Regions from separate parts of the Acidovorax sp. LjRoot194 genome, predicted to be linked through region 2. Evidence: predicted binding sites of a transcription regulator. Region 2 holds the regulator's gene; the other holds the start of a gene.

Region 1 (4,410 bases), 2.4 Mb from region 2:
GAAGGCCTGCTGCGCCGCGAGATCGAGGCCGCAGCCGCCGAGCTGGGCGAGGTCGGCCACGGCTCGCTGGTCACCCTGCAGTTGCGGCTGCCGGAGATACAGGCAGCCGCCTTTGTGCGGCGCATCAACGACATCGGCCAAGGCCGCGTGGGATGGCTGGACGCGTAAGCGCCACAAATGCCTGTGCTCCTACACCCACCGGCGTCACACTACCGCACACTCCCCGCACCAAGGTTTGCCAAGGAGCCCACCCCATGAGCGAACCGCTCGACACCATCATCATTGGCGCCGGTACCGCCGGCCTGGCTGCCCTGCGCGAAGTGCGCAAACGCACGAGCCGCTACCTCATCGTGAACGACGGCCCCTGGGGCACCACTTGTGCCCGCGTGGGGTGCATGCCGTCCAAGACCCTCATCGAAGCCGCCAACGCCTTCCACCGCCGCCATGCGTTCGAAGAATTCGGGATACGCGGTGGCGATGCGCTGAGCGCCGACATTCCCGCCGTATTGCAGCGTGTGCGCGCCCTGCGCGACGACTTCGTGGCCGGCGTGATGAAAGCCACCGACAACCTGGGCCACGCCAGCATCTCGGGCCGCGCCACGCTGCTGGGGCCCGGCACGGTGGACATCGACGGCAAGGTCTACCAGGCCAAGAGCATCGTCATCGCCACCGGATCGCGCCCCAAGGTACCCGAGGAATGGCTCGCCTTCGGCGACCGCATGCTGACCACCGACACGCTGTTCGAACAAGCCACACTGGGCCCGCGGATCGCCGTGGTCGGCATGGGAGCCATCGGCGTGGAGCTGTCGCAGGCGCTGGCGCGGCTGGGCCTGCAGGTGGCCGCATTCAGCACGGGCGACACGCTGGCGGGGCTGAGCGACCCCGGCCTCAATGAAGAACTGGCCGCGCTACTCAAGAAAGACATGGTGCTGCACACCGGCGAACCCGCTCAGTTGCGCGAGGTGGCCGGCGGCATCGAGGTGTCCAGCGGCCCGAACCGGGTGGTGGTGGACCAGGTGATAGCCGCCATGGGGCGCACTCCCAACATCGAACACCTGGGGCTGGATACCCTGGGGGTACCGCTCGACAAGCGCGGCCTGCCGCAGGTCGACCCGAAAACGCTGCAGGTCGGCAGCCTGCGGGTGTTCATGCCCGGCGACGCCAACACGCAGGTTCCGCTGCTGCACGAGGCCGCGGACGAAGGCCACATCGCCGGCATGAACACCATGGCCGACACGCCCACGCGGTTCCAGCGCCGCACCCCGCTGGCCATCGTGTTCTGCGACCCTAACATTGCCACTGTGGGCCAGCGCCTGGAAGACCTCGACCCAACCCACACCGTGACGGGCACCGTGGGCTTTGCCGACCAGGGCCGCGCCCGGGCTGCCCTGCACAACCACGGGCGGCTGCTCGTCCATGCCGACAAGATCACCGGCCGCCTGCTGGGTGCCGAGCTGTGCGCACCCGACGGCGAGCACCTGGCACACCTGCTGGCGCTCGCCATCCATCGGGAGCTCACCGTGCAGTGCCTACTGGGGATGCCTATCTATCACCCCACGCTGGAGGAAGGCCTGCGCACGGCCCTGCGGGATGTGGCGCGCCAGTTGCCGGACGGATCGGCGTCCGACCTGGCCACATGTGGCGGTCTGGGCGTGCCTGCGCTCGACTGAGAGGGGCTCACAAAATTATTAGTGCCTGCGACGCAGCGCCTGGCAAGAACCGCTTCGCTGAGTTTTGTTATCCGCTCCAAGCTGCGGGGCCAGGGTGTCACACAAGGTAACAGGCCTCAAGTCTCGGCCTGACCTGCCGATACGGAACCATCAACCGAAGGAACCGCCATGGACGTCGCACTCGCCAACAGCATCGTCAGCACCGCCACCTCCCTGGCCAGTGCCAAGACATCGGACGCCCTGAACATGGTGGTGCTGAAGAAAGCGCTGGACATACAGGCCGTATCCGCCTCCACGCTGCTGGACGCCATGCAGCAGTCCATGCCCCAGCCGACGCTGGCCACATCTGGCACGCTGGGCACGCAGGTCAATACCTTCGCCTGAGCGCTGGCAGCAGTCGGCCGCTGCGGGTTTTCGGCGCAATGCGGCCGGTAGGGCGCTGTGCACAGCCCGGGGCGCCCGCTGCCTGAGCTAGCGCCAAACGCGCCCGGCCCCCGGTCCTTCGCTACCGCAGCCGCGCAGGCGACAGCGCCTCCGGCACCACCCCCTCACGCACCAATTCATCGCCCAGCGGCTCCCCGCGCAGCAGCTGGCACGCCAGCAGCGATGCGCCCGCCGCGCTCTGGATGCCGTAGCCGCCCTGCCCTGCCAGCCAGAAGAAGCGCGGCACGTGGTTGTCCCAGCCGATCACCATGTCGCCGTCCGGCACGAACGAGCGCAAGCCCGCCCAGGTGTGCGACGGGCGGCGAATCTGGAACCGTGTCATTTCTTCGATGTGATAGATGCCGGTGGCGACGTCCAGCTCTTCGGGCACCACATCGTGCGGGTGCGTGGGGTCGGCATTGGCAGGCGAGCCCAGCAGTTGGCCGGCGTCGGGCTTGAAGTAAAAGCTTTCGTCGATACCGATCACCGCAGGCCAGTTGCTGGCGTCCATGCCCTCTGGCACGGCAAAGGTGAAAGCCGTGCGGCGGCGCGGCTCCAGGCCGATGGGCGGCACGCCCGCCAGAGCGGCCACCACATCGGCCCAGGCCCCGGCGGCGTTCACGATGGCTCGGGCTTGCAGCGTGCGGCCATCGGCCAGGGTGATGTGCCAGATCTCGCCCACCCAGGCCAGGGCCGTGACTTCGGCGCTTGTCAGCACCTGCCCGCCGCGCTGGCGCAGGCCGCGCAGGTAGCCCCGGTGCAGGGCGTGCACGTCGATGTCGGCCGCTTCGGGCTCGCTCATGCCGGCCGCCACGGCGTCCGGCTTCAAACAGGGCAGCAGCGCCATCAGCGCCGCGTGGTCGACCCACTCGACATTGGGCGACGCTGCGCGGGCGTCGTCGTAGGCCTGCTGCAGCAGGTCGAGCTGTCCGGGCCCCGCAACGTACACCACGCCCCGCGGCGACAGGATGGGCGTGTCGCCAAACTCGGGCGGCGGCGCGTCGTAGAACCCGCGGCTCGCGCGGGTCAGCGCCTGGATGTTGGGCGTGCCGTAAGTCGCCATGTACAGCGCGGCCGACCGCCCGGTGGTGTGGTAGCCGGGCTGCGATTCGCGCTCCAGCAGCAGCACACGGGTTGCCGCGTCCGCATCGCCTGCGCTGGTGGCCGCGGCCGCCAGTTGCCAGGCCACGGAGGCACCGGCAATGCCCGCACCGATCACCACATGGTCGTATGTCACAGAGTCCATGGCCTGTCCTTCGTTGCCTTCATCCTGGTGCACTGGCGCTGGTCACACAGCCGACACCGCGCCCTGTGACGCCACCCGGTCTTCGCGCGGCAGGCTGCGCGCGTCCCGCGGGTCGGGCGCACCGGTCACGATGGAAGTCAGCGCGGGCTCGGCCTGCGCGCCCTGCAGCTTGAACAGGTCGGGGCGCGGCCGCGCCAACCCCGGGATACCCTTGAACGCCTGCTCCAGCGCGTGCCCCACGCCCAGCGTGTGCCGGTCTGCCCTGAAACGCCCGACGATCTGCAGGCCGAACGGCATGCCCGCGTCGTCCAGCCCGCATGGCAGGCTGAGCGCCGGGTGGGTGGTCAGCGTGGTCACATAGGTCAGCGCCAGCCAGCGGTAGTAGTTGGCCTGCGGCTCGCCGTTGATGTGGCTCGCGTACAGATGGGTCCACGCAAACGGCGACACCGGCGTTGTCGGCGCCAGAATTACATCGTAGTGCTCGTACAGCTTCTGGAACCGCGCCAGGATGCGCGTCTGCTCGGCCTGGGCCCAGGCGCTGTCGAGCAGCGTCATGGTGGCGCCCAGTTCGTAGTTGGCGCGGGTGTTGGGTCCCAGGCTGGCGGGGTCGCGCTCATACGCCTCGCGCGTGCTGGCCACGAAAGCCTCGGCGCGCAGCACGTCGAAGCAGCGGTGCACGTCGCCCAGGTCCACATCAATGGCGTCGCATCTGCCAAACAAGTGCTTCATGGCCTGCACCTTGCGGCGGAACACGGCGCGAATGCCGTCGTCCACGGCGCAGGCGCCGAAGTCTTCGGTGTACGCCACGCGCAAGCCGCCCAGGTCCACACCTTCGGGCAGCAGAAAGCTCATCGGGTCGAGCGGGTAGGTCAGCGGGTCGCCGGCCGACAGCCCGGCCGTGGCGGCCAGCTGCAGGCAGGCCTCTTCGACCGTGCGGCCCATGGGGCCCACCACCGAGATGGGCGTGAAGGCCAACAGCTTGCGCGAGCTGGGCACCACGCCGGGCGATGGCCGAAAACCCACCACGCCGCATTTGGCCGCCGGAATGCGCAGCGAGCCCCCTGTGTCCGA
Region 2 (4,410 bases):
ACCGCCCCACGGCCAACGGCGTCGAGGTGGTGGCCACGGCCGAGGACACGCTCTCGGCCCTGGACGGCAGCGGCGCGGGCGGCGGCTCTTCGCCGGCCTCCAACCAGCCCCTGCTGGCCCCAACGCCGGCCCGCAGCGCACCACAGCGCGCCAGCCAAGCCCAGAGCCAAAACCACAACCAGGCCGCCATGGCAGCCCTGTCGGCCATGAACCGCAACCCCGTGGAAGAAGACACCGAGCAGCTCGCGATGAGCACGCTGTCCTTCCAGGACTATGTGCGCGAACGCATGCTGCGCCGTCGCCACGAAGCCCTGAACGGCCCGTCGGACCCGCCCACCCTGTCCGAGCGCAGCCGCGACGAAGCGCCCGAGCGCGAGCGCATCAGCAGCGCACCAGCCGTGGCGCGCCACAACCCGCTGCGCACCATCCCTATGGACCTGCCGCCCGAGCAGCCCCGCCGCCGGCCAGAGCCCGCGGTGAGCCACGCCGTGCAGTCCGCCGCCAACCAGCAAAGTGTGATGACCGAGCTGCACGCGATGAAGGAATTGATCGAAGACCGCTTCAACACCCTGGCATGGCTGGGGCAGGCGCGCCAGAACCCCATCCAGTCCAACCTGATGCTCAAGATGATCCGCGCGGGCTACTCGCCCTCGCTGGCCCGCGCCGTGCTGGAGCGCATGCCCGAAGAGCTGTCGGCCGCCGAATCGGTGCGCTGGCTGATGGAAGTGCTGGAGCGCAACCTCAAGACCGACCTAGCCGAGACCCCGCTGTACGAGCAGGGCGGCATCTTCGCGCTGGTGGGCTCTACCGGCGTGGGCAAGACCACCACCACCGCCAAGCTGGCCGCCATGTGCGCCCGCATCCACGGACCCGGCAGCGTGGGCCTGATCACCCTGGACACCTACCGCGTGGGCGCCCACGAACAGCTGCGCACCTACGGCCGCATGCTGGGCATCGTGGCCCACCTGGCCCACGACCGCGCGGCGCTGCAGGACCTGCTGGGGCTGCTGTCGGGCAAGAAGATGGTGCTCATCGACACCACCGGCGTGGCCCCGCGCGACCCGCGCAAGCGCGACATGCTCGACGTGCTGGACCTGCCGCACGTCAACCGCCTGCTGGTACTCAACGCCGGCTGCCATGGCGACACGCTGGACGACGTGCTCACCGCCTTCAAGACCGACGGCTCGCAGCAGGCCATCCTGTCCAAGGTGGACGAAGCCGTCAAACTCGGCCCCGCGATCGACGCCCTCATCCGCCACCAGATGGTGCTGCGCGGCGTGACCAACGGCCAGCGCGTGCCCGAGGACTGGGAGCGCGCCGATGCGCACAAGCTCATCAACACCTCGATGCGCGCACCGGTGAAGTCGGCGTTCGACCCCAAGGCCAGCGACCTGAACTTCTTCTTCTCGCACTCGCCAGACGGCATCAACGAGCGAGGGATGGTCGATGCTTGATATCGGATTTCACCAAGGCGCCAGCCTGCACAGCTTCACGCCGCAGTCCGAACTGCGCGTGGTGGCGGTCGCCAGCCAGGACAACGCCGGCACGGGCCTCGAAGCGCTGTGGCAGGTCTGCGCCATCCTGCAGCGCCTGGGACACCCGGTCGTGGTGCTGGACGGCACGGCGCAGGAGACCGACGACAGCCCCGGTTTGCTGCACCTGCTGCAGCAGGCGCCGTGGAACGACGGCGCGCACCTGAACATGGGCGCTGCGGCCTCGTCGCTGGCTGTGATCCCCGCCGCGCGGGGACTGCAGCTCACCACCCGCCGCGCGCTGGCGCAGGACACACCGCCGCTGCAGGGCCTGCTGCCTTACTTCAGGACCTACGGCCTGATGGTGCTGCACGCGCCTGCGTCCACGCTGGGGCCGTTGCTCACGCACACGGCGACCATTCCGCTCGTCGTGATGGGCAACGATGCCGCAGGCGTGCTCAAGAGTTACAAGAGCTTGAAGCAGATTGCGCTGCACACCGGCCTGCCCTGCATGGTGGCCGGCCTGCTGCACGGCAACACCGCTGCCGAGCGCCGAAAGACCCAGGGCGCCCTGCAAACCCTGCAGGAGTGCGCCGAACAGCACCTGGTCGGCCCCGTGCGCACGACGACCATCGCCACGCAAAACCCGCAGGACCTGCAGCGCCTGGCCTTGCAACTGCTGGAAAATGCGGGCACTATCAGTGAATCGATGACGGCTCTCCCCACCCACAATCTGACAGGTGCGCCTGTCCATTTTGCCCGGAGCCACTGATCTGATGTACACCGCCAAAGGCCAGCTCGATCGTGACGCGATGATCCGCCAGCATGTTCCGCTGGTTCGCAGGATCGCGCACCACATGATCGCCAAGCTGCCCCCCAATGTGGAGCTGGACGACTTGATCCAGGTCGGCATGATGGGCCTGGCGGAGGCGCTGTCGCGCTACGAGGTGGCGCAGGGCGTGCAGTTCGAGACCTTTGCCACCCAGCGCATCCGTGGCGCCATGCTCGACGAGCTGCGCGAGGGCGACTGGATGAGCCGCAGCTCGCGCAAGAGCCAGAAAGACATCGAGCACGCCGTGCACCGCCTGGAGCAAAAGCTCGGCCGCAGCCCGCTCGAATCCGAGATCGCCGACGAAATGGGCATGGAGCTGTCCGACTATCAGAGCTTGCTGGGTAAGGTGCGCGGCACCCAGCTGGTGTATCTGGAGGACATGACCCACAACGAGGACGACGACGGTTTCCTCGACCGCCACGTCGCGGACGGTGACGCCGACCCGATGGAGATGCTGCGCGACCAGCGGCTCAAGGTGTCCCTGGTCAACGCCATCAAGAGCCTGCCCGAGCGCGAGCAGCACATCATGGGCATGTACTACGAGCACGACATGAATCTCAAGGAGATCGCGGCCGTGCTGGGCGTCACGGAATCCCGGGTGTGCCAGCTGCACAGCCAGTCCATCGCCCGCTTGCGGGCAAAAATGCGGGCGCACTAGCGCTCCCCCTGAGCGGCTGCGCCGCTTCCCCCTGAGGGGGACGCCACCCCTGGACTGGCGGAGCCAGATCCACGGTGGCACTGGTATGGGGCTGCGACCGTTTCGACGGGCATTGCTCAAGGCGAACTCCCGACGTACTGACCCGCTTTCGCCATCGCTTCTGCTATCGATAGGATAGCTGCTTGCGCTTGGCTGACGGCAGATCGAGCCGGTTTATCCATTCCAACCCAGGCGAGGCAAGCGTCAGCAGCTATCTTTTTTGAGTTGCGACTCAACCCGCCGACTTGTAGATGCGGGCCACGCCGGGCTTGCCGGGCTGGGTGCCGCGGCCATCGCCGTAGGTGGCGGGGGTGCCGGACTGAGGGATGAGGCTGGCGACCTGACGGTCGGCGTTGGCGGACAAGCGGGCCAGGCCTTCGCGGTGGTTGGCCAGCGCGTCGCGGATGGCATCCACCCGCTGTTGCAGCTGTGCGGGCACGGGGAGCCCGCGGTGCGCCGTCTGCTCCAGCGCATAGGTGAACTGCGCCGCAGCATCGCGCAGGGCGATGCTGTTCTTTTCCAGGATTTGGGGATCGGCCGCAAGCAGCGCGGCGGAGACTTTTTCGATCAGCTGTTCAACAGCCGAGAGGGATTCTTCCAGCGACATGGCGCATTGTGCGATGAACCGTGCTGGTCTGCCAAGGAAAGTTCAGGACTCGAGAAACGCGCGGTCTGTCCGATAACAAGTCAGATCAGCCGCGTGAGCGGGACAGGATTTCCTGGGCGTTGGTGAGCATCTTGTCGGCAATGGCTTCGGCGTTCACCGAGAAGGTGCCTTTGTCGATCGCCGCGCGCACGGCTTTGACCTTGCCGGCGTCGAAGTCGCCCGTGGTGCGGGCCGTCTGGTCCAGGGCGCGGGCCGCGGTCGACACCGTGACAGGCACACCGGCGGCTGACGCCTTCAGCGCGTCTTTCGTGGCTCCTTCAGCAGCCGTGGCAGGACTCTTGGCTTGCTTGGCAAGCGCTGCCTGCGGCAACCCGCCCGGGAGTTCCGGTTTTTGACCAATCTTCATCGCTCTCTCCACCACCCCGTTCGATGTGGGGCACAGTAGCAATGTTTTCGACCCATTTAACGGGGACTTTAGCGATTTATCGCAGTCCGGTCATCAAAGAGTGACGTCGATTGTCCCGTTTTCGCTCACAGTGCCACTAACGATGCGGCCATTGTCCATTCGGATACGGACAATCTGGCCTGCAGCACCTGCAGACATCGCCTGCCCAGCGGAGGTGACCGCGTAGCCCGGCCCCTGCGCCACCACCTTGACCTGGGCCCCGGCACGGAAGAGGTTGGGCGCGCGCACCATGCTCTGGCGCAGCGCCTGTCCGGGCACCAGTTGGCGCGCCGCAATCTGTCCTACCCACATTTCCGGGTTGGCCATGACGGCTGCAGATTCTGCTGCCCAGTCGAC

The links. Region 2 encodes FliA, which starts transcription of late flagellar genes. Its sites were predicted from a motif close to CTAAAGTTTNNNNNNNNNNNGCCGNTA; they were not measured.
Region 1: ACSQ3N_RS12185 (YjfB family protein) is a predicted target of FliA. The motif match lies at 1,786-1,812, and genes of this name have one in related genera.

The regions. Positions count from the first base shown of each region.
Region 1 covers NZ_CAXUQB020000001.1:2,725,609-2,730,018, reverse strand. The annotation lists gene ACSQ3N_RS12195 (IMPACT family protein) at 1-168, shown strand, start outside; gene ACSQ3N_RS12190 (dihydrolipoyl dehydrogenase) at 255-1,670, shown strand; gene ACSQ3N_RS12185 (YjfB family protein) at 1,839-2,054, shown strand; gene ACSQ3N_RS12180 (NAD(P)/FAD-dependent oxidoreductase) at 2,176-3,339, opposite strand; gene ACSQ3N_RS12175 (amidase) at 3,382-4,410, opposite strand, start outside.
Region 2 covers NZ_CAXUQB020000001.1:5,136,052-5,140,461, forward strand. The annotation lists gene flhF (flagellar biosynthesis protein FlhF) at 1-1,454, shown strand, start outside; gene ACSQ3N_RS23200 (hypothetical protein) at 1,447-2,244, shown strand; gene ACSQ3N_RS23205 (RNA polymerase sigma factor FliA) at 2,249-2,962, shown strand; gene ACSQ3N_RS23210 (hypothetical protein) at 3,234-3,608, opposite strand; gene flgM (flagellar biosynthesis anti-sigma factor FlgM) at 3,694-4,014, opposite strand; gene flgA (flagellar basal body P-ring formation chaperone FlgA) at 4,108-4,410, opposite strand, start outside.